DNA from 4 places in the Nonomuraea sp. NPDC049028 genome. Region 3 is predicted to be linked to each of the others. Evidence: riboswitches for the same ligand, from Rfam matches in the RefSeq annotation. Region 3 holds a riboswitch; each other region holds the start of a gene.
The links. A riboswitch is a leader RNA that binds a small molecule or an ion and turns the genes downstream of it on or off. The one in region 3 is predicted to bind cyclic di-AMP.
Positions count from the first base shown of each region.

Region 1: another riboswitch for cyclic di-AMP. It lies ahead of ACGFJ2_RS24375 (CHAP domain-containing protein); the one in region 3 lies ahead of ACGFJ2_RS12830 (hypothetical protein).
Region 2: another riboswitch for cyclic di-AMP. It lies ahead of ACGFJ2_RS20935 (C40 family peptidase); the one in region 3 lies ahead of ACGFJ2_RS12830 (hypothetical protein).
Region 4: another riboswitch for cyclic di-AMP. It lies ahead of ACGFJ2_RS24665 (C40 family peptidase); the one in region 3 lies ahead of ACGFJ2_RS12830 (hypothetical protein).

Region 1 covers NZ_JBICTR010000006.1:214,869-222,273, reverse strand. The annotation lists gene ACGFJ2_RS24390 (hypothetical protein) at 79-2,148, shown strand; gene ACGFJ2_RS24385 (RNA polymerase sigma factor) at 2,203-3,498, opposite strand; gene ACGFJ2_RS24380 (YciI family protein) at 3,585-3,932, opposite strand; cyclic di-AMP (ydaO/yuaA leader) riboswitch at 4,239-4,380, shown strand; gene ACGFJ2_RS24375 (CHAP domain-containing protein) at 4,567-5,064, shown strand; gene ACGFJ2_RS24370 (LysE family translocator) at 5,146-5,775, shown strand; gene ACGFJ2_RS24365 (metallophosphoesterase) at 5,969-6,847, opposite strand; gene ACGFJ2_RS24360 (methyltransferase domain-containing protein) at 6,919-7,405, opposite strand, start outside.
Region 2 covers NZ_JBICTR010000005.1:295,253-302,657, forward strand. The annotation lists gene ACGFJ2_RS20915 (type III pantothenate kinase) at 1-137, shown strand, start outside; gene ACGFJ2_RS20920 (hypothetical protein) at 202-672, opposite strand; gene lysX (bifunctional lysylphosphatidylglycerol synthetase/lysine--tRNA ligase LysX) at 820-2,301, shown strand; gene ACGFJ2_RS20930 (LuxR C-terminal-related transcriptional regulator) at 2,879-3,091, shown strand; gene ACGFJ2_RS20935 (C40 family peptidase) at 3,155-4,198, opposite strand; cyclic di-AMP (ydaO/yuaA leader) riboswitch at 4,204-4,364, opposite strand; gene ACGFJ2_RS20940 (amino-acid N-acetyltransferase) at 4,653-5,210, shown strand; gene ACGFJ2_RS20945 (hypothetical protein) at 5,233-6,117, opposite strand; partial or broken gene ACGFJ2_RS20950 (RDD family protein) at 6,154-6,633, shown strand; gene ACGFJ2_RS20955 (RDD family protein) at 6,742-7,230, shown strand.
Region 3 covers NZ_JBICTR010000003.1:418,893-426,297, reverse strand. The annotation lists gene ACGFJ2_RS12865 (glucose 1-dehydrogenase) at 1-619, opposite strand, end outside; gene ACGFJ2_RS12860 (MarR family winged helix-turn-helix transcriptional regulator) at 686-1,114, shown strand; gene ACGFJ2_RS12855 (CDGSH iron-sulfur domain-containing protein) at 1,209-1,865, shown strand; gene ACGFJ2_RS12850 (aldo/keto reductase) at 1,908-2,765, shown strand; gene ACGFJ2_RS12845 (PadR family transcriptional regulator) at 2,783-3,319, opposite strand; gene ACGFJ2_RS12840 (MDR family MFS transporter) at 3,376-4,824, shown strand; gene ACGFJ2_RS12835 (DUF5302 domain-containing protein) at 4,872-5,072, shown strand; cyclic di-AMP (ydaO/yuaA leader) riboswitch at 5,238-5,372, shown strand; gene ACGFJ2_RS12830 (hypothetical protein) at 5,553-6,296, shown strand; gene ACGFJ2_RS12825 (alpha/beta hydrolase) at 6,422-7,267, shown strand; gene ACGFJ2_RS12820 (hypothetical protein) at 7,383-7,405, opposite strand, start outside.
Region 4 covers NZ_JBICTR010000006.1:277,954-285,358, forward strand. The annotation lists gene ACGFJ2_RS24655 (C40 family peptidase) at 1-538, shown strand, start outside; gene ACGFJ2_RS24660 (hypothetical protein) at 807-941, shown strand; cyclic di-AMP (ydaO/yuaA leader) riboswitch at 1,418-1,576, shown strand; gene ACGFJ2_RS24665 (C40 family peptidase) at 1,650-2,165, shown strand; gene ACGFJ2_RS24670 (hypothetical protein) at 2,361-3,272, shown strand; gene ACGFJ2_RS24675 (M48 family metallopeptidase) at 3,284-4,807, shown strand; gene ACGFJ2_RS24680 (glycosyltransferase family 4 protein) at 4,804-5,889, shown strand; gene ACGFJ2_RS24685 (carbohydrate ABC transporter permease) at 5,886-6,803, opposite strand; gene ACGFJ2_RS24690 (sugar ABC transporter permease) at 6,800-7,405, opposite strand, start outside.

The DNA of each region.
Region 1 (7,405 bases), on a different contig from region 3:
ACCGGATCGCTCTGAGAAGGGCGAGATACGCATTCGTGATCGGGCGTGAACAGCGGCGTTCGCGGGGAAATCCCTCCAGTGGGTGACAAGCGGGCGTTACCTGATCATGGCCTGCTGATCCGGCCGCCGGGGCGGGCCGACCGGGTGTCAGCGTGGGCACGGCGGGTCGCCTGCGTGACGCCTGCCGCGCTCGGCGTGTGGGCGGCGGCCCGCACGGGCGGGGGCGCCGCCTGGCTGCCCCTGCTGGCCGGGCTGCTGGTCAGCGGGCACGTGGCGGGCAGGATGACGGCCTGGCGCGGCCTGGTCCGCAAGCGGGCTCGGCTGCGGCGCTGGGGAGAGATCATCGTGCTCGCGGCCGGCACGCTGCTGGTCTTCTCCCCTGCCGGAGAGTGGCTGGCCTCGGCCTGGGCGACGACGGCCTGGGCCACGGCGTTCAACGGGGTGTTCCTGGTGGCCGCCGTGCTGCTGCTGCAGGTCGGGGTCGGCACCTTCCGTGCCGTGGCCAGGCCGCCGAAACCCTTGCGGGCCCCGCTGGCGCTCTGCTCGGTGCTGGCGACCGTGCTGCTGCGTTACGCGTGGACGCCGTTCCTGCTGGCGTACGTGGCGCACCCCGACCCCCGGCTGGCCGTGCCCGCGCTCGCCCTGTGCCTGGTGGAGACGGTCGAGACGCTCCACAGGATCGCTGTCGGCACTCCCCAGGCACAACACTCGGACGTACAGGTGATCACGGCCGTGAATCTCGGTGAGTGGCTCTACGACGGTTTCTTGACCCGCCGCCGCAGGCCCGACTACGCGTTGATCTCCGCGCTGCTGCTGGACGCGCGGCTCACCGTCGGCTCCGTGTCCGCCGAGGCGGCGCTGCGCCGTGTCGAGCTGGCCGAGCTCGCTTTGGACCTGGTCGACGAGGAGGTCGTGCCGCGGACCACCCGGCGGCTGGCACGGCACCAGGAGATCCAGCGCACCTGCTGTCTGTGGCTGCGGGCGGAGATCTACCAGTATCTCGGGCTGGAGGACGAGGTGCTGGCCACCTGGCGGGAGTGCGCCCGCCGCTTCTCCGCCCTGGGCCTGCCGCGGATGGCGGCCCAGGCCCGGCACACTGCCTGGAGCCGCCTGATCACCAGGCACGGTCTCGGCTCGGTGGACCTGGATCACGAGCTTCTCTCGCCGGATGACAGCCCGTACCTGCGTAGAAACGCGCTCTTGGGCCTGGCGGTGATCACGCAGCAGCGCGGCGACGAGGAGGGCGCACGCCGGCTGGAGGCGCGGGCCATGGCGATCCGCCGCAGCGGAATCCGGGAGCGGCTGGCCTGGGGACAGGAGCAGGCGCTCACGTTCAACACCCATCCCTTCGCGCTGCTGATGGGCGTGCGCGGGCACACGAACCTGGACAAGCAGCTGCGCTCGTGGCTGTCCCGGCGCACTCCCGCGCCCTTCCCCGCTTGGGGCAACCCCATCCGCGACCTCGCGCTGCGCGCCGACGATCTCGTGACTGAAGGCCGCCCCGCCGAGGCCGCCGCGCTCTTCACCGAAGCCGCGCTGCGCGCCCGCGCGGCCGGGCAGGTGACATGGGAGATGAACGCGCTGACGGGACTGTCCCAGCTCGCCAGGTCCGTGGGCGACATGGAGGTGGCCAGGGACAGCCTGCTTGAGGCGGTGCGCTCGGCGGAGGACGTGCGCGGGCGCGCCCTCAGCCCTGATCTGCGGATCAGCGCGGGCGGCTCGATCAGCGGCCTGTACGACCTGGGCGTGTGGCTGTTCGCCTCGGCCACGCCGCAGGCACTCGGGGACGGCGGCACCGCGGTCACCGCCTGGCAGTTCTCCGAGCTGGGCCGCTCCAGGGTCTTCCTCGAACTGCTCGGCGAGCGGCTGCCGCCGCCCGCCGAGGGATCCGCCGCCGAGCGTGAGGCGTATGACACCTATGTCCGGCTCCGTGACCTGTCGGACCTCGAGAGCCCCGGCGCGGCCCAGGCCGTGCGGAAGGCCCACGACGAGTGGCACGCGGCGTGCGCCGAACTCGCCGCGCAGGGCGGCGCCGCAGGCGAGTACGCCGCCCTCCGGCTCGGGCGCCCGATCGAGTACGACGAGCTGCGCCGCCTGCTGGGCACGGTCGGCGAGGTCGTGCCCGCGGACACGAACACCGATAAGTGAAGGCGGCATCAGCCGCGGTCAGGGATGACCGCGCCGTCGTTGTCGCGGGCCTCGTCATCGCCCAACCGGCCGAGGTAGTACGCCGAGACGTAGGACAAGCGAGGTCCTGCCCGGATCATGATCAGTTAGACGCTCGGCGAGGAAGGCCCGCTCAACCTCGTTGTCGGTCAACTCCAGCGCCTGCCGGTACGCGGTCGCCGCCTCGTCCGTACGGCCGAGCCGCCGAAGCAGGTCCGCCTTGATCGCCGGCAGGTACTGGTAGCGGGAGAGCCGGCCATCCTGCTCCAGCGTCTCCACCAGCGTCAGTGCGAGCGCCGGTCCATGGGCCATCGACACCGGCACGGTCCGGTTCAGCGCGACCACCGGTGAGGGCCAGAGGGCCAGCAGTCTGTCGTAGAGTGCCACGATCTGTGCCCAGTCCGTCTGCTCGTACGACGGCGCCTCGGCGTACAGGGAGGCGATCGCCGCCTGCAGCAGGTAGCGCCCGGCGCGGCCACCGCGCAGGCCGGCCACGATCAGCTCGTGCGCCTCGGCCAGCGCGCCGCGGTCCCACCGCGAGCGGTCCTGCTCCTCGAGCCGCAGCAGCCGGCCGTCGGCGCCGGTCCGGGTCGCGCGCCGGGCGTCGGTGACCACGAGCAGTGCCAGCAGCCCTCGTACCTCTGGCTCATCGGGCATGAGCTCTCGCAGCGCGCGGGCCAGGTGCAGCGCGCGGTCGGCCAGGTCGGCGCGCACGAGCGCGGGGCCCGAGGGGGCCGTGTGCCCGGCGGTGAACAGCAGGTGGAGCACGCCGAGTACGGCTGCCAGCCGGTCCGGCAGCTCCGCCGGGCGCGGCACCCGGTAGGGGATGCGGGCGACGGAGATCTTCTTCTTCGCCCGGGTGATGCGGGCGGCCATCGTCTGTTCCGACACCAGCAGTGCCCGGGCGATGTCCGGGGTCGGCAGCCCGCACACCAGCCGCAGCGTGAGCGCGAGCTGCGCCTCCTGCGCGAGCGCGGGATGACAGCAGGTGAAGATGAGCCGCAGCCGTTCGTCGGGTACGGCATCCTCCAGTTCCACCGCGTCCGCCTCATCACGGTCCGCCGGCCTGCGCGGAGCGAGCTCGTCGGACTCCACCAGCAGTGGCAGCTTCGACCGGAAGGTCCGCTCGCGGCGGATCGCGTCCATCGCCCGGCGCTTGGCCGCGGTGGTGAGCCACGCCGCGGGGTTGGCGGGGATACCGTCGCGTTCCCAGGCCGACAGCGCCGCGGCGTACGCCTCCTGTACGCACTCCTCGGCCAGGTCCAGGTCCTGCGCGACGCGCACGGTCGCGGCGAGCACGAAAGCCCACTCGCGCCGATGCGCGTCAGCCACCGCCTGACCCGCGTCCGCCCGTCCCGCCTCCCTTTGGCCCGCCTCCGTTTGGCTCGCGTCGGTTTGGCCCGCGTCCGCCGCGGCCGTCATCGGGCGGTGGGCGCGATGCCGCCCGCGACGGGGCGCACCTCGACGCCGCCACGGCCCCACTGGACGGCGGGGTTGCGACGCGCCAGGTCCAGGGCGGCGTCCAGGTCGGGGGCCTCGATGACGCAGACGCCGGCGATGACTTCCTTGGCGTCGATGAAGGGCCCGTCGGTGACCACGTCGCCGCGCAACGAGGTGGCGGTGTCGGCGGACCGCAGCGCGTAGGCCGCGATCATGGCGCCGGAGTCGACGAGGTCGTCGGCGTGCCGCTGGCTCGCCGCCTGCTGCTCGGGGGTGTAGTCGCCGGCTCCGGCGTTGTCGAAGATGAGGATCGCGTACTGGGGCATGAGGGTCTCCTTGGCCGTCTGTCCGGTCGGTACGCCTCTACGTCGGACGGGCGAGGCGAATTCGACAGACCGTACGCGAACCTTTTCCAGACGCGCCCTGGCGCGACTTCAACAAGACACCCCCGCTACTTGACGGATCGACGAGCCGGCCGGGCTGGGCATGGCGATTTCATGGCGATGGAATTACCCAGGTCAGGGGTGCGTTGTACCCCTCTGTGCGCCTGGCCTAGACAGTGAGTATCCCTCTGGCCGCACCACCAAAGTCCGAGTACGGACGTTATACCCATCGCATGCATCACAGGCAATCACCTGTGACCGCTGAACCCGCCTGTGCGCGGGACCGGGGACCCATGTCTCGATCGGGGCTAATCGGCACGTCAACGTGTCGTAGGGCAGCTTCCACGCCCGAGCCCGTCAGCTAACCCGGTAAGCGGAATGGAAGCAAGGAGTAATCACCATTATCCGCACCCCCAAGATCAGCTATGCCAAGATCGCGCTCTGCGCGACCCTCACCGCCGCCGCCCTCGGCGCCCACACCGCGGCGAACGCCGCCACCACCCCCACAGGGCACACCCCCATCGCGGCTCAGGCCGCCCCCGCCTCCGCGCAGGGCGGCAGGAACGGCGAGGCCCAGGTGAACGTCACCGCCCAGCAGGTCCTGAACCTGGCCAAGGCCCAGGTCGGCACGTCCGAGGACGCCAACGGCGGCGGCACCAAGTTCCAGAAGTGGTATATGAACTCGGCCCGCGCCGCCGAGACCGTCCAGCGTGACGGCGGCAGCAGGCAGGACTACCTGAACGCCGCCTGGTGCTCGATGTTCGTCTCCTGGGTCGGCGAGGAGACCGGCGCCCGCTCCCAGGTCGGCTGGGACGCCTACACCGTCGCCCACGCCAAGTGGTTCGCCGCCAACCACCGCTGGGGCACCGTGGCCAAGCCCGGCGCCGTGGTCTTCTACTCCTGGAGCGGCAGCAAGGACCTGAGCTCCATCAGCCACGTCGGCTTCGTGGTCAAGGACAACGGCGACGGCACGATCTCCACGATCGAGGGCAACACCGGCAACGGCAAGGTCGAGCAGCGTGTCCGTCCCACCTCCCAGGTCGTCGGCTACGGCTACCCGCACTACGCCGCCTGACAGCTGGCCTGGCGCCTCTGGCACCCCCCGAGCGGCGTCCCCGAAGCGGTGCGCCGACACCAGAGGTGGAAAGATCATCGCATGCCGATCGATCCGCACCTGCTCGCCGTTTTCACGGCGACCACCATCGTCGCTCTGATCACCCCCGGACCCGACATGCTGTTCGTGCTGGGATGCGGTCTGCGGGGTGGGCCCCGCGCCGGGCTGCTGGCCACGGCCGGCGTGATCACGGGTGACGCGTTGTACATCGCCGCGGCCGCCGCCGGGCTCGCCGTGCTGCTGACGACGTTCCCGGTCGTCTTCACGGTGCTACGGTTCGCCGGCGCCGCGTACCTGATCTACCTCGGCGTCCAGATGATCCGCAACCGCAAGAACGGCCAGGCCGACGATCCGGCCAGCCGCGGAATGTCCGGTCGGCGGGCCTTCCTCAATGGCGTGGTCTCCTCCATGGCCAATCCGCAGACGTTCACGTTCATGGTCGCCTTCCTGCCCCAGTTCATCGATCCCGCGGCGGGGCCGGTCTGGCTGCAGTTCGCCATCCTCGGCGCCGTCCTGATCGTCCTGGAGTTCCTGGCCGACGCGACGGTCGGCGTGCTGGCCGGGCGGATCGGCGGCTGGCTGCGCGGCCGCCAGGCGGTGCGCCGCCGGATCGACGCCGCGACCGGGAGCGTGTTCATCGGTCTGGGCGTCACCCTCGCGGCCGAACGCTGACCGGCCGCGGCCCGGTCAGCGGAGGAACGCGGCTCGCCGCCTCGGTTTCCGACGGGCGACCCGTCTCGCCGGACGGGCTCGTCGGCGCGGTGTGGGGAGACGAGCCGCCGAATCGAGAAGTGCGGGTGCAGTGAGCGGCGGCTGCGCAAGCTCCCTGCGCGCCTGGTCGTCCATCTCCTGATCGCGCCGTGCTTCAGGAGTGGACTGCGATGAGTTCGGCGAGGTCCAACGCGTCCCCGCTGATACCGGCCAGCCAATCATCTTGTACGTACTCGAAGTCACCGGTTTCGGTGTCGAGCAGGCCGATGCTCCCAGCTGTCACCCGTTGTTCGGGGTTGATGGGCTCCGGCTCCCACTTGGTGGTCTTGGGCCGCACCAACTGGGCGAGCGCGTAGGAGGTCGTGCGGCCGTAGCGGCGGGGGCCGTTGGGGTGGTGGTAGTGGCCGCTGACGTGCAGGCGCGGCTGCAGGTGCTCGATGAGTGCGGTCAGCTTCGCCGAGCCCTGTACGTTCCCGCGCCGGTCGCGTGAGATCCCGTACGGGCCGTCATGAGTCACCAGGACGTCCACGTCACCCGGTCTGACCGCCATCAGCCGCGCGTACGCGCTCTCGTCCAGATCCATCTTCCCCGGAACCTCGATAAGCCCCAGGAACGCCACGCGCTGCCCGGCGACCTCAACCACGTTCCCGCAGGCGACATGGAGGTAGGCGCCGAGGGGATCCACCGGCACGACCTCGGCGCCCGCCGCGTCGTGCAAGGATGCCAGCCAGTCGTGATCCTCGTGGTTGCCGCTGACGAACAGCACACCGGGGACCCGCCCGAGAGCCGAGCGCACCCCCTCGGCGAAGGCCGGCGACGGATCGAGCAGCCGGAAGAAGTCCCCCTGAGCGGGATGATCCCGGCCGAACCGACGGCTGGCCTCGTCCCACCGATCGAACGACGGGTAGGCGCCCAGATCGCCGACCTGGATCACGGCGTCGAGCCGGATCTCCCGTCGCTTCCGCAGCGCCACGACCGCACCCAGCGCGTGCAGCACACAACCATGGACATCACCCAAGAAAGCGATCTTCATCGCCTGCCGACCTTTCGCGAAAGCCATCCGGACATGGCCCAGCACCGGTCGAACGGCGCAACGATGCGGTGTCAACCACCGGCCCTGAACCGGTGACTCACATCCCAGCGCTCCACCGCCATCTCGACGACCGAGCCAGGTCGAGCTTGACACCCTGGCCGGAAGAACGTCAACAACGGTGCGACGACCACCGCACCGGGAGCGGCCTGCTGGATCCAGGCGTACGGCACGGTGTGAATGCCACACGTGACGTGTACCCGGTCGTACGGTGCCCGGTCAGGGCAGCCGGCCGCGCCGTCACCGACGATCAGGTGCGGCTGCGCCCCGACCGCGGCCAAGGACTTGGCCGCCTGCTCACCGAGACCTTCATCAACCTCGATAGATGTCACGCTGCCGTCCTCGCCGACCAGATGTGACAGCAATGCGGCGGTCCAGCCCGTGCCGGTACCTCCTTCCAACACGCGGTGTCCAGGCCGGGGATTCAGCAGTCCGAGCAGGCCGACCACGGTACCGAGGGCTGAGCTGGAGCAGTTGTAGCGGCCTTCCGTGGCGCGAAGG
Region 2 (7,405 bases), on a different contig from region 3:
ACCCCGACGAGGTGACCGTGGTGGCCACCGGCGGGCACGCGGCGCTGGTGGTGGGCGAGTCACGCTCGATCGACGTGCACGAGCCGTGGCTGACGCTCATCGGCCTGCGGCTGATCTACAACCGGAACACGACATGAACAAGCGGCCCCCCGCTCGGGTGAGGGGGCCGCTTGCGTTCGTGGACTGTCGCTACCTGGCCGGTTACTCGGAGTCGCCGGTGTACAGGTCGCTCCAGCTGCCGCAGTTGCGCGGGTAGGAGCCGTGGAGGTCGATCTGGCAGACCTTCACGCGGAGGCTGGAGACGTCGTCGCTGTCGAAGGAGAAGCGCTTGAAGGCCGGGTAGCCGCAGTACTTCTTGGTGTAGACCGTCGACCAGTTGTCGTCGAAGTCGCTGGCCTGGAACTTCACGTACGCGCACTTGCCGCCCTCGTCGTAGCTGCGGTGGTCCAGGTCCCAGAGCTTGCCCTTGACGGTGATCGTGTTCGACTCGTGGTCGTCGTCGTTCCAGTCCACACTGACCCAGCCGGAGGCCTTGGCCTGGTAGTGCTGCGAGTAAACCGGGCCCCAGGAGTCGGAGTCCGCGGTGCTGGCGCTGGCGGCCGAGGGCAGCGCTAAGGCCAGCGCGCTCGTGGCGGCGACGGCGGCGAGGCCGGTCGCGAGCTTCTTCATCATGATCTCTCCTTGAGCTCCCCCTGGGCCGGCGCCTTGCCGGTTCCCCCCTGAGCTCGATGTGTCATTGGTACGGGAGAGCTCTTGCAGTCACCCTGCAGAGAGGTGACGAGCCCTTGCAGTTCGCCATATCCCCTACTCTTTGATGCTGTGAGCGACGAACTTCCCGAGCAGATGCGCATCCGGAGGGAGAAGCTCGACCGCCTTCGCAGTGAGGGCGTCGATCCTTACCCGGTGACCTTTCCCCGCACGGCGACCAACGCGGAGGTCAGGGAGAAATACCAGGCCCTCGACCCGGACACCGCGACCGGTGACAAGGTCGGCGTCGCGGGCCGCGTCATGCTCAACCGCGTGGGCGGCAAGCTCTGCTTCGCCACACTCCGCGACGGCAGCGGCGACCTGCAGGTGATGATCTCGCTCGACAAGGTCGGCGAGGAGTCGCTGGCGGCCTGGAAGCGCGACGTCGACCTGGGCGACCACGTGGGTGTGGAGGGCGAGGTCATCACCTCCCGCCGCGGCGAGCTGTCGATCCTGGCCGACCGCTGGCAGATCACCGCCAAGTGCCTGCGCCCGCTGCCGGAGAAGCACGTCGGCCTCACCGACCCCGAGGCCCGCGTACGCCAGCGCTACGTCGACCTCATCGTCAACGACGAGGCCCGGGAGATGGCCCGCGTCCGCAGCGCCACGGTGCGCGCGGTGCGCGACTTCTGGCACGAGGAGGGCTACCTCGAGGTCGAGACGCCCATGCTGCAGCCGATCCACGGCGGCGCGGCGGCCCGGCCGTTCAAGACCCACATCAACGCGTACAACATGGAGCTCTACCTTCGCATCGCGATCGAGCTCTACCTGAAGCGGCTCGTGGTCGGCGGCATCGAGAAGGTCTTCGAGATCAACCGCAACTTCCGCAACGAGGGCGCGGACTCCACGCACAACCCCGAGTTCACCATGATCGAGGCGTACGGCACCTACCTCGACTACAACGACATGGCCGACCTGACCCAGCGGATGTACCAGAAGGCCGTCGTGGCCGCTCTGGGCACCTCTGTGGTCGTCCACGACGGCGTCGAGGTGGACCTGGGCATCCCCGAGTGGCCGCGCATCACCCTGTACGGGGCGGTGTCCGAGGCGCTCGGCGAGGAGATCACCACGGAGACCCCGCTGGAGCAGGTCCGGAAACTCGCCGACGGGCGTGAGATCCACTGGGACCCGAAGTGGGGCCAGGGCAAGCTCGTCCAGGAGATCTTCGAGGCCCTCGTCGAGCACACGCTCATCCAGCCGACGTTCGTCATGGACTACCCGCTGGAGACCTCCCCGCTGACCCGCCAGCACCGCGACAACCCGCTGCTGACCGAGAAGTGGGACCTCATCGGGTTCGGCACCGAGCTGGGCACCGCCTACTCCGAGCTCGTCGACCCGGTCGAGCAGCGCCGGCGCCTGGTGGAGCAGTCGCTGCTGGCCGCCGGGGGCGACCCGGAGGCCATGCAGCTGGACGAGGACTTCCTGCAGGCGCTGGAGTACGCCATGCCGCCCACGGGTGGCATGGGGGCCGGGATCGACCGGATGATCATGGCTTTCACCGGCAAGAGCATCCGGGAAACGATCTTGTTCCCACTGGTCAAGCCGACCCACTGACCCGGCTGCCGCCGAAGAGTGTCGGCCCGGCTCCCACGCCGGGCCGTACCGGCCGCTGTCGGGTTGACAGCGGCCCGATCTCCTGCGGCGAGTAGGAGAACGCGGGCGGCGGCGTTCGCCAGTCCCTTAACGCGGGGAGCGGGCATCTCCCGGCCGCCTGCGCCGAGTGGCTTCTCCCTCTGGCGCATGAACCGTTCATGGTCTTTGGCGGGCGCTGCTGACCCGGCGGCGCGGGGGTACAAAAGACTGCCCTAAGCAGCCACATTTCCGATATTTCGCATATTGAATGCGAAGAATATTCGCGTTTTACGGATTCGGCGCTCAGCAGGTTCGCGGCGCTCTTGGGGAGCGGGCTGGAGCCGTTGTAAGGGCGCCTGTGATCCCTCATCGGGCCCCGAAGTGTGCCGACATATGGCGAGTACTTCACATACAGCCGATCATGTCAATGGCGATGGTCAGAGGGCGGTATCCGCTGGCTTGACGACCTTTCCAGAATGCGTTTACCGTCTGCGAGACGAGCTGCAGCTCTGCTCGGACATAGACGTCTCGAGTTCTGCTGTTGGGGGGAGGGCTCCCGATGTATGTGCTCACTGAGAGCGTCGAGCTTAGCCACGCGGATCTGGCGTTGCTGGCGGAGCTTGCCAAGGGGGTCACGGTTGATCGGGTTGGCAGACGACTGGATATCAGTGGACGCACGGTACGCCGGAGACTTCGGGGTATCTGCGACCGCATCGGCGTCGCCACCGCGATCGAGGCCGTGGCCTGGGCCGCCCGCCGCCAGCTCATCTGACCGTTCGACCGGCCCAGCCGCCCGGGCCCCAGCTGTCAGAGTGCTTGTCGTGGTGTCCGGAGGTCAGTCGGCGATGCGTACGGCGCCCGCGAACGGGCGGCGGGCGATGGACGCGATGCGTACGACGTCGCCGGTCTGCGGCGCGTGGACCATCATGCCGCCGCCGATGTAGATGCCGACGTGGTGCAGGTCACCATAGAAGAAGACCAGGTCGCCGGCGCGCAGCTCCTCCTTGGAGATGTGCCGTCCGGCCGTCCACTGGTCGCCGGTGTAGTGCGGCAGTGAGATGCCCACCCGCTGGTAGGCCGCCATCACGAGGCCGGAGCAGTCGTACGAGGTCGGCCCCTCGGCGCCCCAGACGTACGGCTTGAGCTGCTGCGTGAGCGCCCACCTGGCGGCCGTGGCGGCCTTGCCGGCGCCGATGACCGGCAGGTCGACCCGCGTGGCCCGGGTGCCGGGACGGCCCGCCTCGCCGATCGCCCGCTTGAAGAGACTGCTCTCGACCTTGGCGACGAGCTTGGTGATCTTGTCGCGCTTGGTGCCGAGGCCCTCGACGATCTTCTCGACCTCGTCGATGCGCGTCTTGGCGCTGGCCCTTGCCTGCTCGGCGGCCTGCCTGGCCGTGGTCACCTGGTTGACCTCGAAGCCCTGCTGCTGCTCCAGCGCGTAAGTGGTGGCCGCCCGGTCGAGGAAGCTCTCGGGGTCGTCGGAGGTGCCGAATGCCAGCGCCTGGCCGAAGCCGCCGTTGATGTAGGCGTTCTGGGCCAGCAGCGCGGCCTTGGCGCGCTTCGCGGCCAGATCGGCCTCACTGGTGGACAGCGTCTTCTTGGCCGCCTCAGCCGACTTCTTGGCGGTCTTGAGCTTCTCCCGCTGGCCGTTGAACTCCTCGCTCAGCGTCTCGATCTGGGTGTGGAGCTCCTCGGCCTGCTTGGACAGGTCCTTCAGCGAGGGCTTGGGATCGGCGACGGCGGAGCCGACGGGTACGGCGAAGAGGAGGGTGGCGATGGTCGCCGCGATGACACCCAACCGGGTGGGGATCTTCCGGAGCTCAGAAGGGCGGGCCTGAGCGCCCGCCGGCTTCGTCTCGCGATCGCGGGTCTGCTTCACCAACCAGCTCCTCTCATCGGCGCCTACCGGGTTAGCTGACGGGTTCGGGCCGGAGCAGCCCTACCGAACGACTCGCTCGGATTCACCCCATGGGTGGTGGCGTCGGGATGAGGTCGCCACCGGCGGGTCCCCGGCTCCCCTTACGGGGATTGGGCGCGTCTCCACGCTGGCTCGCGTGGGTGACATCGTCGCTGGACACTAGTGCACTCCGGGTTCGTGCTCAACCAGAACTGCCAAGTCTGTAGAGGTTTCACAACCGAAGGGTCACGAGGTGATCTCGTGCTTGCCGGTGCAGGACAAACTTTATGTCCTTTTTGCACCAAGTTCGTCAAGGCATGGAAGCCTGAGGGCCAAGGGATCCCTCATCGTGCTCGATCAACCACGAGATGTCATGAGATGGGAGAGACGTCAGAGTTACGGGGAGGCCGTAATCGGATCTGTACGCTGGAGACCCATGGAGCAGGTCGCCGAAGTGACAGTCCCGGACACGGAAGTCGTCGTCCGGCGTGCTCGCACGCCGGATGTCAGGACGATCCGTCTCCTGGTCGACACCTACGCGGGCGCCGGGCCCCGGCTTCTGGAGAAGGCCACCGTCACTCTGTACGAGGACGTGCAGGAGTTCTGGATCGCCGAGCGCGGCGGCCAAGTGGTCGGCTGTGGCGCGCTGCACGTGCTTTGGGAGGATCTCGCGGAGATTCGCACGGTGGCCGTTGATCCGGAGTTCCGAGGCTTCGGAATCGGGCACCGGATCGTCTCTTCCTTGATCAAAACGGCCCGGGAACTCGGCCTGCGCCGGGTTTTCTGTCTGACTTTTGAGGTGGATTTTTTCGCGAGGCATGGATTCCGCCCCGTACAGGGCACTCCGGTCTCACCCGAGGTCTATGCGGAGCTGCTGGCCTCGTACGACGAGGGTGTCGCCGAGTTCCTCGACCTCGAACACGTCAAGCCCAACACCCTGGGGAACACCCGCATGCTTCTCCACCTGACATCGGGTGACGCGGACCTTGACTAATGGGAAAGGTGATTGTTGATACCTATGTCGATACGTTGGGCAGCACAGGCATGTGTCCTGACACGTGCCACATGCGCACTCGAAGCGAGGTGACACGGTGAGCACCGGACAGCCGCCGTATCCACAGGACGAATCCGGCGAGAACTCTGCGCCTGGCGGATCTGAATACGGACATCACAACACGGGCCGTCCCTATGGCGAGCCCGACCCGGATGCGACGGTCGTTGGCTACCGGGCGGACGACGCCTACGGTCAGCAACCCAACTATGGGCAGCAGCAGCCGGGCTACGGCCAACAGCCGCAGTACGGTCAGCAGCAGCCGGGCTACGGCCAGCAGCCGCAGCAACCGCAGTACGGACAACAGCCGCAGTACGGGCAGCAGCCCGGCTACGGTCAGCAACCGGACTACGGCCAGCAGCCCGGCTACGGTCAGCAACCCGGATACGGTCAGCAGCAGGCTTCGGGTCAGCAACCCGAGTACGGCCAGCCCAACTACGGTCAGCAGCCGCAATCGCAACCCGGTTACGGTCAGCAACCGCAATCCCAGCCTGGATACGGCCAGCAGCCCGGTTACGGGCAGCAGCAGCCGTCCCAGCCGGGCTACGGGCAGCAGCAGCCGTCGCAACCCGGCTACGGCCAGCAGCAGTACGGCCAGCAGCCACCGTCGGGCCAGCAGCCCGGCTATGGCCAGCAGCCCAATTACGGCCAGCAGCCCGGTTACGGGCAGCAGCAGCCGTCCCAGCCGGGCTATGGCCAGCAGCAGCCGTCGCAACCCGGCTACGGCCAGCAGCAGTACGGCCAGCCGGACTACGGTCAGCAGCAGCAGTACGGCCAGCCCGGCTACGGTCAGCAGCCCCAGTACGGCCAGCAGCCCGGCTACGGGCAGCCGCAGCCGCACGGGGTCCAACCGCCCGGCGCCCCGGCCCCGCTCGCCGAGTGGTGGCAGCGGCTCGTGGCGAGGATCATCGACGGTGTCATCTTCGGCATCGCGAACTGGGTGATCGGTCTCGTTTTCGGGGCCATCCTGCTCGCCGGCTACAACTCCGCGACCGGCGTCACGACCGGCCTGATGGGCCCGACGCTCTACGGCATCGTGGTGGCCATCGTGATGACGGCGGTGTACGTCGCCTACGAGTTCTTCATGACCAAGATGAGCGGCCAGACGGTCGGCAAGATGGTCATGGGGATCAAGATCGTGCCCACGGGCACCATGCTGCCTCCGGGCGGCCTGCCCAACGACGTGGCGCTCAAGCGGGCCGGTGGCACCTGGGGTGGATACATCCTCGGCGTCATCCCGTTCGTCGGGTCGCTGCTCGGCGGGATCGTCGTCGCGCTGAACGGTGCCTCCCAGCTCTGGGACAAGCCGCTGCAGCAGACGTTCGCCGACAAGTTCAGCAACACGGTGGTTGTGAAGATCAAGTAGTCTTCGCGGACGCGAAACAGAGGCTGGCCAGCGGTCAGCCTCTGTTTTGTATGTGCGGGCGGCAGCAAAATGGGTAGCGGTCGGTTCGCCGAAGGGGCGAGGTGGGTTATGACCGGGTTGCCGCCGTGGAGTGACGCCGTCCCCGCGGAATGGTGGGAACGCCTGGCCGCCCGGCTCATTGAAGCCCTCGTCTTCGGTGTCTTCTATTACATTCTGTTCGTCGCGCTGTGGGGTGGCTTCCGAACTGTCGGGTTGCTGGAGGCGTTCGACAGCCGGTTGCCCGGCGTGTTCGCCTGGCTGCTCGGTGGGCTGGGATATACGGTCTATGACTGGGCCGCGCATTCCATGAGCGGCCGTACGTTCGGCAAGGCGATCATGAGGATTCGCCTCGAACCGAGCGGCCTTCGGCGCGGTGCTCTGCTGAAACGAGCCCTGGTCTATCCGGGAGCGGCGATGGTCATGGGCATTCCGGTGCTCAATGTGCTGGCCGGAATCTTCGTCTTCGGCGTCGGGATCCTCATCTTGATCGACAAGCCGCTGCAGCGTGGGCCGCACGACCGGCTCGCCGGAACGCGGGTGATCAAAGATCTCCGCTGAGCCTTGTGGGCCTGGACAGAAGTCTTTCCGCAAAATTTTCGCTTGATCCGGTAAGGAGCCTGGAGAGACTGGCATTAGGCTATGGGGCGTCCGGGTTGCCGGATGTTGGCGCACATGGCACATGGACGGCATCCGTGTACCACTATGGTCGGGTGCGGGCGGTTGTCCACCTCGT
Region 3 (7,405 bases):
GGCGCTGCGCCTCCTCGCCCGCCGCCTCCAGGTGATGGGTGAGGATCGGGCCGGGGGCGACCACGTTGACCCTGATGCCCTGGTCGGCGTAGTCGAGCGCGGCCACCTTCGTCAGTCCGATGATCCCGGCCTTGCCCGCCACGTACGCGCTCAGGCCCGAGTGGCCCTGGAGCCCGGCGAGCGAGGCCATGTTGACGATCGACCCGCCACCCGAGGCGAGCATGGCCCGGATCTGGTACTTCATGCCGAGGAAGGTGCCGCGCACGTTCGTGCGAATGCCCCGGTCGAACTCGTCGGGATCGATGTCGGCCAGCGGTGCGGGCATCGGCCCGTCGGTGGCGTTGTTGAAGGCCGCGTCCAGCCGGCCGAAGGTTTCCAGCGCCCGCTGGACCAGCCGCTCGCTCGACGCCGCGTCACCGACGTCAAGGGATACGGCCAGCGCTTGCCCGCCGTCGAAGCGGATGTCCGCGGCGACCTGTTCGACCGCCTGCGTGTCGCGGGCGCCGAGCACCACGGCGGCGCCGGCCTGGGCCAGGGCGCGAGCGGTGACGGCACCGATGCCGCGGCTGGCCCCCGCCACGACCGCGACCTTGCCATTGAGGGAAGGGTTTGGCTGCATGCCCTTGACGATAGATATCGAAGCATTAGATGTCAAACGATTAGATGGCACGCTAAACTCGGCGGCATGATGCCACCCTTCCGGCCACCGATCGGCCTGCTGCTCACCAACACCGCCAGGACCGTGAGCCGGGCCTTCGACGACGCGCTCGCCTCCGTCGGCGGGTCGGCCCCGGTCTGGCAGATCCTCATCTCGATCAAGTCCCGGCAACTGGGCAACCAGCGCGAGCTCGCCGAGGCGGTGGGCATCCAGGGGGCGACGCTGACCCATCACCTCAACGCGATGGAGAGCGGCGGCCTGCTGACCCGCCGCCGGGACCCCGCCAACCGGCGCGTCCACGTGGTCGAGCTGACCGAGGAGGGGGAGCGGTTGTTCCACCGGCTGCGTGAGGTGGCGATGGCCTTCGACACCCGCCTGCGCGTGGGCCTCAGCGAGGAGCAGACCGCCTCGTTCGAGGAGATTCTCGCCCAGCTGGCGCAGAACATCCGCGACTAGACAGGCGGCCAGACCGGCCTCAGCCTGCGGGTTTCGGCCGATGCCTGCCGGGAAGCATGGTCCACGGCCCCCCGCCCGCGGGAGGTGGAGACGTATGCGCATCGAGGTGACGCCTGACGGTCCCTACGTGGTGACCGGATCGGTCCCCATGGCCAGGCAGGTCATCGGCGGCGACGCGATGGGCCAGTCGACGAAGTGGATCCAGGGCGAGGAATATCCGGTCGCGGAGTCGTACGAGCTCTGCCGCTGCGGCCGTTCGCAGAACAAGCCCTACTGCGACGGCAGCCACGAGCGGGTCCGGTTCGACGGCACGGAGACCGCCTCGCAGCGGTCATACCTGGGGCAGGCGGAGGAGCAGACCGGGCCCGAGCTGGCGCTCACCGACGCGCCCGCGTTCTGTGCTTTCGCCCGCTTCTGCGATGCGGACGGGCAGGTATGGAAGCTCCTCAAGATCCCCGGACAGGGCGAGACCGCCGCGCGACAGGCCGCGCACTGCCCGTCGGGCCGGCTCACCGCCTGGGCGTCTCGCGCGCCGATCGAGCCCGAGTTGCCGCCGTCCATCGGCATCGTCGAGGACGAGGTGGCGGGCGTGGGCGGGCCGATCTGGGTACGCGGCGGCATTCCGGTCACCTCGGCCGACGGCCAGGACTACGAGGTACGCAACCGGGTCACGCTCTGCAGGTGCGGAAGCTCGAGGAACAAGCCGTTCTGCGATGGCTCGCACGTGACCATCCGCTTTGCCGGCGCCTGACCCCGGTTCGACCTGACTCCGCGGCATGAGGAGGATGGGTTCATGAACACACGATCTATTGGCCAGGCCCATGTCGGCGCCATCGGGCTCGGCGCCATGCCCATGTCCGTAGCGGGGCACATGCCCGACGAAGCCCAGTCGATCAAGACCATCCACGCGGCGCTCGACGCGGGAGTCACCCTCATCGACACCGCCGACGCCTACACACCGTCGGCCGACCAGGTGGGTCACAACGAGCGGATCGTGGCCAAGGCCCTGGCGAGCTGGAGCGGCGACACCGGCGACGTGCTCGTGGCCACCAAGGGCGGCCACACTCGCATAGAGGGTGGCGGGTGGCAGGTCAATGGCCGGCCGGACTACCTGGCCGAGGCGTGCGAGCGCTCCTTGAAGGCGCTGGGGGTGGAGGCGATCGGGCTCTATCAGCATCACCGGCCCGACCCCGCCGTGCCGTACGAGGAGACGCTCGGCGGCCTGCGCGACCTGCTCGACGCGGGGAAGATCCGGATGGCGGGCATCTCCAACGCCAATCCGGAGCAGATCAGGCTCGCCCACGAGATCCTGGGCGGGCGGCTGGCCAGTGTGCAGAACGAGTACTCGCCGAAGTTCCGGACCAGCGAGCCGGAGATCGACGTGTGCGCGGAGCTCGGGGTGGCGTTCCTGCCGTGGTCGCCGCTGGGCGGCATCAGCTCGGCGTCCGAGCTCGGCGGCAAGCACACGGCGTTCGGCACGGTGGCGGCGGCGCGGGGCGTGTCGCCGCAGCAGGTCTGCCTGGCCTGGGAGCTGGCGCGCAGCCCGGTGGTGATCCCCATCCCGGGGGCCAGCAGGCCGGAGAGCATCATCGACTCGGCCGCCGCGGCCGACCTCGTCCTCACCGCCGAGGAGCTGTCCCTGCTTTCTTAGCTGGACGCTTCTTAGCTCTATAGCAAGTGGGCTGGGGCCGGCTGGTCGGCCGGCTCCAGCCCGCGCAGCTCGGCCAGGGTCTCATCGGCCCAGGCGAGCGCCGAACGGCCCTGTGTGAGGCCGAGGTTGAGCGCGTACCGGCCGAGCCTCGACCCGTCCTCGGGTTTGCACTCCAGGACGGCCAGCCGCTGCTGGAACCCCGCCCTGATGCGCTCGACCACCGCGATGGCCGACTCCCTGTCGAGCAGCGGAAGCAGGAACGCCTGGAGGGCCACCTCGCTGCGTATCGCACCGACCGGTTCGTGCTCGACCAGCCAGGAGCGCACCTGCTCCGCGCCCTCGGGCGTGATCGCGTACATCTTCCGTCCGCGCGCCCCCTCCGACTCGACCGCCACCAGCCCGTCGGCGGCCATCTTCACCAGCTCCGGGTAGATCTGCGTATGCCCGGCCTGCCAGACGTGATTGAGCGACCGCTCGAAGGATTTCGCCAGGTCGTAGCCGCTGGCCGGCCCCTTGGCGTCGAGGAGCCCGAGCAGCGCGATCCGTAGGGACATGTCGGCAAGCATAGCAAAGTGTTGACATGTCAATCCTTACATGTCACTCTCCACACGTGAATACTGACACGAAGCGCAGAGGCGATGGCCTCCTGCTGGTCGCCGTGCTCGGCGGCATGTTCTTAGGAATGCTCGACCAGACGATCGTCGGTACGGCCCTGCCGCGGATCATCACGGAACTGGGCGGCGTCGATCTCTACACCTGGGTCGTCACGGCCTACCTGCTGACCTCGACCGTGACCGTGCCCCTCTATGGAAGGCTGTCGGACCAGCACGGCAGGAAGCCGCTGCTGCTGATCGGCATGTCCGTGTTCCTCCTGGGGTCGGCGCTATGCGGGGTGGCGCAGGACATGACGCAGCTCATCCTGTTCCGCGCGTTGCAGGGCTTGGGCGCGGGCGCGCTGCTGCCGCTGTCGATCGCCCTGGTGCTCGAACTGTTCCCGCCGGAGAAGGGCGGAGCCCGGGTGCAGGGCGCGATGGGCGGAGTGATGGCGCTCAGCTACCTCGCCGGGCCGTTCCTGGGCGGGCTCTTCACCGACCACGCGAGCTGGCGCTGGGCCTTTTATGTGAACGTGCCGATCGGCCTGGTGCTGATCGCGATCATCGTGCTGCGCCTGCCGCGCCGGCCGGGACATGGCGGCGGACGGCCCGACTACCTGGGCATCGGGGTCTTCACAGTTGGCATCAGCTCGCTGCTCATCGGCCTGACCGAGAAGGGGCTCGACGGCCACACCTGGACCAGCGTGCCGGTGATCGGGCCGATCGTGCTGGCTCTGGTGTCGCTCGTGGTGTTCGTGGTGGTGGAGATGCGGGCCGAGGCGCCCATCATGCCCATGCACCTGTTCCGGAACCGTACGTACACGCTGGTCAACGTGACCTCCTTCTTCACCGCCTTCTGCATGTTCGCCGGCGTGGTGTTCCTGCCGCGCTACTTCCAGGAGGCGCTCGGCGCCAGCGCCACCGAGTCGGGGCTGCGGATCTACCCGCTGACCCTGGCCATGGTGGTGGGCAGCATGGTCGTGGGCGCGCTGATCAGCCGGACGCGCGTCTACAAGCCGTGGCTGGTGGCGGCGCCGTTCCTGCTGGTCGTGGGCACGCTGTTGTGCGCCGGTCTGACGCTGGACACGCCGCCCTGGGTGCTCGTCGGGTGGATGGCGCTGATCGGCCTCGGCATGGGCCCGATGCTCTCCGGCCTGACCGTGGCCGTGTCGAACTCGGTGCCGCCCCAGTACATGGGTACGGCCTCGGCCAACCTGACGTTCTTCCGCCAGATCGGCGGCTCGGTCGCCCTGGCCCTGGCCGGCACCGCCTACACCTCCGTCATCGCCACCGAGGCGCCGCTGCACGGACTGGCCGCCGCGCACGCCTCGGCCGCGGCCCTGGTCATTCCCTCGCTGGGGGTCGCGGGCGCCCTCGTGGCGCTGGTCGCCCTGATCGCCATGCCCGGTGTGCGGATCGACCGGGAAACCCCACAGCCCAAGGTCGAGGCCAGTTTCGCGTCCTGAGCGCCGTCATGCGAAGCTGTCCTTGTCCCCAACACCAGGAGGTCCTCATGGCGGAAACACCGGAGCCGGAAGTCGACGAAACTCCCGAGGACGAGATGAAGCGCAAGTTCCGCGAGGCGCTGGAGCGCAAGCGTAACCAGCATGCTGACTCGAGCGCGGGTGGCAGGGGCAACGACCCTTCCAAGATTCACGGCGCTCACGGGCCCGCCGCCAGCAAGCGTTCTTTCAGGCGGAAGAGCGGCGGTTGACCTGAGCTTTTCTGGGGGTACGGCATGCCGTACCCCCCTTTTTTCTTGACCCTCTAGGTAGATCTTCGCCCGTTTCATGGGCTTATGTTTGCCTTTGTCCGGTTCGGTACCTATAGTTCATGGAGTTACCAGCCGGTGACTTTGGGGCTTCAACAGGGGAGTACCAACCGGCAGGCGCCGAATCCCGCTCGCGGGAACCGGGGAACCAACGTTCCTTAGGGGTGAATCCGACCTCGGTCGGTAGGGCATCTCCACGTCCGAACCCGTCAGCTAACCCGGTAGGCGAGATGGAGAGGACACCTACCGCATGCGTAACCCCCGCGTCGTGCCGCCAGCCCGCGTGTTGTCGTCCGCAGACTGACCGGCGCCTTCCCCCCGCTCTTCCACGCTCCGCGTAGCGACCGTTTGGCGTCTTGCCCGGCTACGCCCACCTTTCACGAGCGCGATCCCCTTTTCCCGTATAAAGGACTTCACTGCTTCATGTCTGTTCGCTCTGCTATGCTCACCGCCGCCCTCGTAGGCGCGATCTCCATCAGCGCAGGCACCGCCGCACACGCCGACACCGGCAACGACAAGAAGGTCCTGCTCAAGGGCAAGACCACCGCGTCCTACTTCTGGGACGACTCCTCCGGCCGCGCCGGGGACACCGGGCTGCCGGCCAGCGGCAAGCCCATGCAGAAGGGGCTCGCCGCCAGCCCGAGCTGGCCGCTCATGACCGAGGGTTACGTCGTCTACAAGGGCAAGAAGATGCCCTTCTTCGTCGGCGACCGCGGTCCGGGCGTGCCGTCCTCCAGCGGCGTCATGCTCGACCTCGACGCCAAGACTTTCGCCGCCCTGACCGGTGGCCGCTTCAACTCCAGCACGCTGGGCGTGGACGGCAACGGTGGCGCGGGCCACATCAAGATCGACTACGTCATCACCAAGTGGGGTAGCGGTCCGGGCAAGAAGAACTACCCGCAGCCCTTCTCGACCGGTGCGTACGCCGTCGTGGACCGCAACCCCGCCAAGCCCCCGAAGATCGTGGCCGAGGGCGACAAGCCCGCCGCGGTCAAGCCCGCTCCCGCCAAGGCCGTGCCGGTGGCCGCCAAGAAGGCCGACAAGGCTGAGGAGAAGATCGTCGAGTCGAACGCCATCGGTGGCGCCGCCGCGGCGGTCGCGCTGGCGATGTTCGGCGGTGGCGTGACGGTCGGCCGCGACCGGATCCGCAAGCTCGTCCGGCGCTGACAACCGTCAGGTCCGAAGACGGTCTTGCTGACGGCCGTCAGGTCCGGAGCCGACGGCCTTGATGGTCGTCGGTTTCGGAGCCGGCGGTCTTTGCGTCGCGGGAAACAGAATGTCATTCTGACCTCGTGACCACGCTTGCAGCCGCGAACGGCATCGAGATCGCGTACGAGACCTTCGGCTCACCCGGCGGACGTCCCCTGCTCCTCATCATGGGGCTCGGCGCCCAGCTCATCCACTGGGACGACGAGCTCTGCGAGCTCCTGGCGGAGCAGGGCCATCACGTTGTCAGATTCGACAACCGTGACTCCGGACTCTCCACACACCTGCACGACGAGGGCGTTCCCACACTGGGGACGTCCTCTTCGTATCTGCTGGACGACATGGCCGACGACGCGGCCGGGCTGATGGACGTCCTCGGCTGGCCCGCCGCCCACGTCGTGGGCGCCTCGATGGGCGGCATGATCGCCCAGACGCTCGCCATCCGGCACCCCGAACGGGTCCTGACCCTTACCTCGATCATGTCGACGCCCGGCCCGGACGTGGCCCCGCCCACGCCGGAGGCCAGCGCGGTGCTGCTCGCCGCGCCCCCGACCGATCGGGACGCCGTGCTCGCCCAGTCCTTGAGGACGTGGGCGGTGATCGGCTCGCCCGGCTTCGACATGGACCGGGAACGCATCCTCCGGCTGTCCGGCCAGGCGTACGACCGGTGCTTCGACCCGCCGGGCACGACCCGGCAGCTGGCCGCGATCATGGCCTCCGGCGACCGCACGGAGCAGCTCGGCACGCTGGGGATCCCCGCCCTGGTCATTCACGGCGAGGCCGACCGGCTCGTCCCGGTTGCCGCCGGCCACGCCACGGCGGCGGCGATTCCAGGCGCCACGCTGCTGACGTTCCCCGGCATGGGCCACGACCTGCCCCGGCCGCTCTGGCCGGACATCGTCGGCGCCATCACCAAGCTCACCACGAGCTGACGCACCAGGAATCAGGCCGGTCAGGGATCAGGCTGTTCAGGGACCAGGCTGTTCAGGGATCGGTGGAGGTCGGTGGCTCGTGTCCGCCGCGCCCGGACGCGAGCCACCGGATCTCTCAGACCTCCAGCTTCTCCTCGA
Region 4 (7,405 bases), on a different contig from region 3:
GGACGAACGCGACAAGGCCGAGGCGGCGCTGCAGGCGGCCGACAAGGAGCGCGACGGGGTCGAGAAGGAGCGCTCGGAGGTCCGCAAGCTGATCGCGAAGCAGAAGAAGCTGCTGGACAAGCTCGGCGCCTACAAGACCGGTGACCCCAACAGCACCGGCATCAAGTACACGGGCTCGGCCTCCGGCAACGCGGCGGCGGTGCTCAGGTTCGCTTACGCGCAGGTGGGCAAGCCGTACGTGTTCGGCGGCACGGGACCGAGCGGCTGGGACTGCTCGGGCCTCACGCAGGCGTCGTGGCGCGCTGGGGGCGTGTCGCTGCCCCGGACCACGTGGCAGCAGTGGGCCTGGGGGTCGTCCCGCAAGGTGGATCTGAAGGACCTGCAGCCCGGCGACCTGATCTTCAGCTCAGGGCTTGGGCATGTCAGCATTTATGCGGGCAACGGGCAGATCGTGCACGCCCCCCAGACCGGCGACGTGGTCAAGGTCGTCACTCTGTCCTCCTATGGCGGCACCCTGGTGGGAGCTATCCGTCCGTAGGTTGTTCCGGGTGAAGAACCACTGATTTCTGTACGGCAAGCACGGTGAGCCCCACCCGCCGTCCGTGGCTGGGCTCTGTCCAGGGACACGCTCCTCCGGTGGAGCGCGCTGGGCGCCGTGACGTGCGTCCTCTTGACCCGGTCCGTGGTTTCCGGTGGCCATGGACCGGATGGTCCGCCGATTAACGCTTGGCGGTCCACGTGGGCTTGCCGGCTTGCCGGCCAACGGACCTCGGCCCGGTGGTCAATGGACCTCGGCCGGGTGGTCAATGGACCTCGGCCGGGTGGTCAACGAACTCGGCCCGGTGGTCAACGAACTCGGCCCGGTGGTCAGCGGGCTCCGACCGGCTGTTCAACGGGCTCTGGCCGCTTATTCAACTGCACCCGACCGGCTGTTCAACTGATCCCGATTTGCTGGTCGCCGGACCTCGGCGCGCAGGCCGATGCCGCTGGCCGGGTCGCTGAACGCTGCTGGAACGCCTTCAGCGGGTGACGACGATCACTGATCCCGGCCCGTCGGCGACCCTGGCGACGGCCACATCCGCGCAGTCGCGACACGATCACGCGCCCTCTGGGCGTGTTGCTAGCGGGACCAGTGTGACAAGAGTGACAAAAGGGACCTGACAGATCACTGTGTCGTCAAGTGTGAGAAGGGTCACATTTGAATAACATAACCCGGCGCTCCAGCTGGGGTTGGGGACTTTACTGACACCTCTGAGTGATCCTGACAACCCCATGACGGCTTTGCCAGCTCGTTACTCAAGGGCGTAGCTTCTGGCGTCGCGGCGAACAAGCCATGGCGTCGCGACTCTCCATCGGGTCCCCGATGTGGACAGAAAAGAAATCCGTTAGGTCGCCGCCCTTCTACATGTCATTACGTGGCGGTGGCCTGCCGAGTCCGTGCAGCCAGGAGGCACGGAGCCGGGGACCCAGCGATCCCGCTCCCGGGATCAGGGGTGAATCGGCGCGTATTGCGCCGTAGGGCGACTTCCAGGCCCGAATCCGTCAGCTAACCCGGTAGGCGTTCGTGGAAGTCCCAAGGAGAAATCCTGTCTACCTCCCCCAGTAACCCCCGTCTGTCCCGCATTGCCCTGAGTGGCGCAGCGCTCACGATGACCGTGACGGCCGGAGGTTTGGTCCTCCCTGCCCCGACGGCGCAGGCGGCGACAACGCGTGATGCGGCCGAAGTTTCCGGGACCAATACAGCGGCGAAAGCCGTCAGGTCCGTGAAGAAGGTCGCGCAACAAACAGCGGTCGCTCGGCAAAAGGTGAAGGCCCGTACGGCCGTCGCCGTGGCCAAGGACCAGATCGGTGACCCGTACAGTTACGGGGCCACAGGACCTGGTTCCTTCGACTGCTCCGGTCTCGTCCAGTACGCCTGGAAGAAGGCCGGCGTCAAGATCCCGCGCGTGACGAACAGCCAGTTCGCCCGCATCAAGAAGAAGGTCTCCTGGAAGAATCTGAAGCCAGGTGACCTGATGTTCTTCTATGGGCTCGGCCATGTGGGCATGTATGTCGGCAACGGCAAGATGGTCCATTCGCCGAGGACGGGTTCGACGGTGCGCGTCGAGAAGCTCAGCGGATGGCGCAAGGCGTCGTTCGTGGGCGCGGTGCGTCCCGGCCTGTAAGTCCGGCCTGATCCGGCCTGCAAGACCGTCACGAAGGTCCCGTCCCAGCTGGGACGGGACCTTCGCGTGTTCCGGGCCCTTCCGCGACGACGAGCCGACGCTTTGCGCGACGACGTGCCGGGCCTCTGCGCGACGAGGAGCCGGGTCTCTCCGCGACGGCCGGTTCGCGGCGCGGGACGACTACGATCGGGGAACGTGTCCGTGCAGGTGAGCCGCCGAGTCTTGGGGGTGGGGGTGCTGCTCCTGGCCCTCGCCTCGGCCAGCGCCGCCCCGCACCGGTCTCCAGGGACGGACGGCCTCTCGGCAGCGGTTCGTGACCTGTCGACCGGTGGGCCTGATCAGTCGGCGACCGTCCACACCCCGGCGGCCGGTGATCGTGAGCTTCCGGCGGAGGCGCGGGGACTCTGGGGGGACGGCTCCGAGGTCGTACGAGGTGTGCGTTCGGTCGTCGTCGGTCAGCACGCGGCGCCCGAGTCGCTTCGTGATCTGGCGCGCCGGGCCGATGCCGCCGGGTCGCGGGTCTCCGCCGTGCTCGGCCGCCCCGTACGGCCCGTGGTGCTCGTGCCCGGCTCGGCGGCCGAGGCTGCTCGGGTGGCCGGGGTGGGGAGTGTCGACGGGCTGGCGGCGGTGGCCGATGGCGGGAGAGTGGTCGTGGTGCCCGAGAACTTCGCCCGGCTGACCCCCACCGGGCGGGACATCGTGCTCACGCACGAGCTCACTCACGTCGCGGCCGGGACGAAGCGGTTGCCGGTGTGGCTCTATGAGGGGTTCGCCGACTACGTGGGCTACCGGGACGCGGGGTTGCCGGTCCGGGTGGCCGCCGCTGAGTTGGCCGCCGAGGTGCGGGCCGGGCACTTGCCGGGCGAATTGCCAGGGCCTGCGGCATTCGCACCGTCCAGCCGGGAGCCTGCACGTCTGGCACGGGCGTACCAGGAGGCGTGGCTGGCGTGTCGCTTCATCGCCGAGCGGTTCGGTGAGGGGACTCTGGTGAGGCTCTACCGTGATGCCCAGACGGGTGGCATCGACCGGGGGCTCACCAGGCTCGGGCTCTCGGCAGGGACGCTGACGGCACGGTGGCGCGACTACGTGCGGGACCAGCTTGCGTAAGGGGAACGCGGATGGACGATCTGCAGGGCACCGACGACAGCATGCCGCCGCCTGACGACGACGCGGGCCCCGATCGGAACCCGGCACCACAGCCCGGCGAGGACGCCGCATCAAGCGACCCCGCCACGTCAGGCGGTACCGCCGCGCCACACGACCGCGCCGCACCAAGGGACCGCGCCGTGCCAGACGACCGTGCCACAGCGAGCGACCGTGCCGCGCCAGACGACCGTGCCGCGCCGAGCGACCGTGCCGTGTCAGGTGGCTGGGTCGCGGACGGTGGGGACGTCGCGTTCGGCCGGGCCGGTGCCGGTTGGGCGCTGGTCGTGCTCGGTGTGGTGATCCTGGCCGTGGTGGCGTTCACGACGCCCTGGCGGGTGATGCCCTCGGGCACCCCCACGGTGACGCCGGATCCGGCGCGCGACTTCAGTGCCGCCGAGATCGCCAGGGCCGCCGCCTTCGACGCGGCCACGAGCCTGCCCGGTTACCTCTCCCTCGGGCTGACCGTGCTGTTCGCGGGGTTGCTCGTGCTCACGCCGTTCGGTGCCAAGGTGCTGAGTAAGCTGCGCGGGCCGTGGTGGGTGCGGGTCGTGCTCGGGGTGGTGGTGCTGACCGCGATCGTCGAGGCGATCAGGTGGCCCCTGGGCATCTGGTACGAGGTGCGGCTGCGCGACTACGGCCTGTCCACGCAGGACTGGGCCGGCTGGACCGGCGACCGGCTCAAGAGCCTGGCCGTGAACGTGGTGCTGCAGTCCATCATGGTGCTGGTCGTGGTGGCGCTGGCCAGGTGGCTGCGGCGCTGGTGGATCCCGGCCGCCGCGGGCGCGTTCGCGTTCACCTTGGTGGCCTCGTTCGTGTACCCGGTCGTGTTCGAGCCGCTGTTCAACGACTTCCGGCCGATGCCGGGCGGCGCGCTCAGGGCGAACCTGATGATGCTGGCCGAGCGCGCCCATGTCCCGGTCGAGGACGTGCTGATCGCCGACGCCTCCCGCCGGACGAACGCGCTCAACGCCTACGTCTCCGGCTTCGGCGCCACGCGCCGGATCGTCGTGTACGACACGCTGCTGCGGGCCCCGCAGTCCGAGGTCGAGCTGGTCGTGGCGCACGAGCTGGGCCACGCCAAGTACGGGGACGTGCTGGTCGGCACGCTGGTGGGCGGGCTGGGCGCCGCGTTCGGCGCGATCCTGCTGTTCCTGCTGCTGGGCATGCTGCGGCGGCGCACGGGCATCGCCTCGGCGGCCGATCCACGGGCGGTAGGAGTGATCATGGGCTTGATGAGCCTGGCCACGGTCATCTCAGGACCGGCCCAGAACGTGGTCAGCCGCCACATCGAGGCCCGCGCCGACCTCCACGCCCTGAACCTCACGAAGGACCCGGCCACCTTCATCTCCATGCAGAAACGCCTGGCAATTACCAATATTTCCGACTTGTCGCCGGATCCGGTGGAATATGCCCTCTATGCGTCACACCCCACCGGCCCCCAACGCATCGCCATGGCCCGGGAGTGGGCCGCGCTGAACGGCCAGCAGCAGCCGTGACCGGCGTGCTCATCGTCACGAACGACTTCCCGCCCCGGCCGGGCGGCATCCAGTCGTTCGTGCACGGGCTGGCCCTGCGCACCCCTGGCGTGGCCGTCTACGCTCCGGCCTGGCAGGGGTGCGCGGAGTTCGACAGCCGCCAGCCGTACCGGATCGTCCGGCACCCCACCTCGCTCATGCTGCCCACCCCGGCGGTCGCCCGCCGGGCCGCCCGCCTGCTGGCCGAGCAGCGGGCGGACACCGTGGTGTTCGGCTCGGCGGCCCCGCTGGGCCTGCTCGCGCCGGGGTTACGGGCGGCCGGCGCGCGGCGCGTGGTGATGCTCACCCACGGCCACGAGGCGTCGTGGGCGAGCGCGCCGCTGTTCCGCGGGGCGCTGCGCAGGATCGGCGCGCACGCCGACGTGGTGACCTACCTCGGCGAGTACACGCGCGCCCGGCTGGCCGCGGCGATCTCGCCGGCCAAGCTGGTACGTCTGGCGCCGGGCGTGGACACCGGCCAGTTCCACCCGGACGCGCCCAAGGCCGAGCTCGGGCTGGCCGGGCGGCCGGTGGTGATCTGCGTGTCGAGGCTGGTGCCGCGCAAGGGCCAGGACCAGCTCATCAGGGCCTGGCCCCGGGTGCTGCGGGCGGTGCCGGAGTCGGTGCTGCTGTTCGTGGGCGGCGGGCCGTACCGCAAGAGGCTGGAGAAGCTGGCGCGGGGGCAGGAGTCCGTCCGCTTCACCGGGACGGTCCCGGCGGGGAGCCTGGCCGGTTACTACGCCGCCGCCGACGTGTTCGCGATGCCGTGCCGTACCCGGCTGGGCGGCGTCGACGTCGAAGGGCTGGGGATCGTGTTCCTGGAGGCATCGGCGACCGGCCTGCCGGTCGTCGCGGGCGCGTCCGGCGGCGCCCCGGACGCGGTACGGCACGGCGAGACCGGCCTCGTCGTCGACGGCACCGACGTGGCGGAGGTCGCAGCGGCCCTGATCGAGCTGCTCGGCGACCCCGAACGGGCCCGGAAGATGGGCGCCCGGGGCCGCGACTGGATCGCCGGCGAGTGGACCTGGGACCTGGTCGCCGCCCGCTTCCAGGCGCTCCTTTAGCCCTTGGTGGCCCCCAGGGTGAGTCCGGCGACGAACTGCTTGTGCAGCATCTGGAAGACGATCAGCGTCGGCAGCGCGACCAGCATCGACCCGGCCGCCAGCAGGTTGTAGTCGGTGAAGAACTGGCCGCGCAGGTTGTTCAGGGCCGAGGTGACGGGCAGTTTGTCGCCCGACGACATCAGCACCAGCGCCCACAGGAAGTCGTTGTACATGAAGGTGAACTCCAGCGTGGCCAGCGCCGCCAGCACCGGGCGGCACAGCGGCAGCGTGAGCTGCCAGTAGCGGCGCCACACGCTCGCTCCGTCGACCAGCGCCGCCTCGGTGATCTCCTCCGGGATCGTGCGCATGAAGTTCGACATGACGAACACGCAGAAGCCGAACTGGAACGCCACGTGCACCAGGATCAGCCCGAGGTAGGAGTCGTACAGCGACTGCGAGTCCGACAGCCACGCGGGCAGCGGCACGAGCGTGTAGAGGGTGTAGAGCGGGGTGATGAGCACCTGCGGCGGCAGCAGGTTGCCCGCCGTGAACGTGATCAGCAGCGCCTTGCGCCCCGGAATGCGCAGCCGCGCGATCGCGAACGCGGTGAACGAGGCCATGAACAGCGTGATCAGCACCCCCGGGATCACGATGATCAGCGTGTTGAGGTAGTAGCGGGGCAGGTCGGCCTGGCTCCACGCCTGTCCGTAGTAGTCCAGCGTCAGGTGCTCGGGCAGCGAGAAGTACCCCAGCCGCGCGGTCTCGTCGTACGGGCGCAGCGAGGCGTAGAGCGCCAGCGCGAGCGGCAGGACCCAGCCCAGCGCCACGAGGCCGAGGAAGACGTGCAGCAGGATCCGCAGCGGACGCGCCCGGCGGCGCACCGGCTCCCGGCGATCCTGGACCGGGGGCGTGGTGATGGGCGCGGTGAGCGTCATCGTTCCTCCCTGAACAGCTGCGACAGGTAGGTGACGATGAACCCGAGCGTGATCACCAGCAGGATCACCGCGATGGCCGAGCCGAACCCGATGCGGCTCGCCTCGCCCACGATGTTCTCGGTGACCAGCACCGACAGCAGCTCCAGCCCGTTCCTGCCCTTGTTGATGGCGTAGACGATGTCGAAGGCGCGCAGCGCCTCGATGACCGTGATCACCAGCACGATCACGTTGACCGGGCGCAGCGTCGGGAACACCACCCGGAAGAACGCCTGCGCCTCGTTGGCCCCGTCGATCGCGGCCGCCTCCTTGAGCGCGGGATCGACCGCCTTCAGCCCGGCCAGATAGATGATCATCACGTACCCGACGTGCCGCCAGCCGGCCGCCACCATGACCACCCAGATGTTGATCGACCGGTCGCCCAGCCAGTCCACGGTCAGCCCGGTCACCGCGTTCAGCACGCCGTAGTCGGAGGAGTAGACGAGCTGCGCGATGAATCCCACGACGGCCAGCGACAGCACGACCGGCGTGTACAGCGCGCTCTGGTACACGCGCGACAGCCGCAGCCGCCGGTCCAGCAGCACCGCGCAGAACAGCCCGAACGG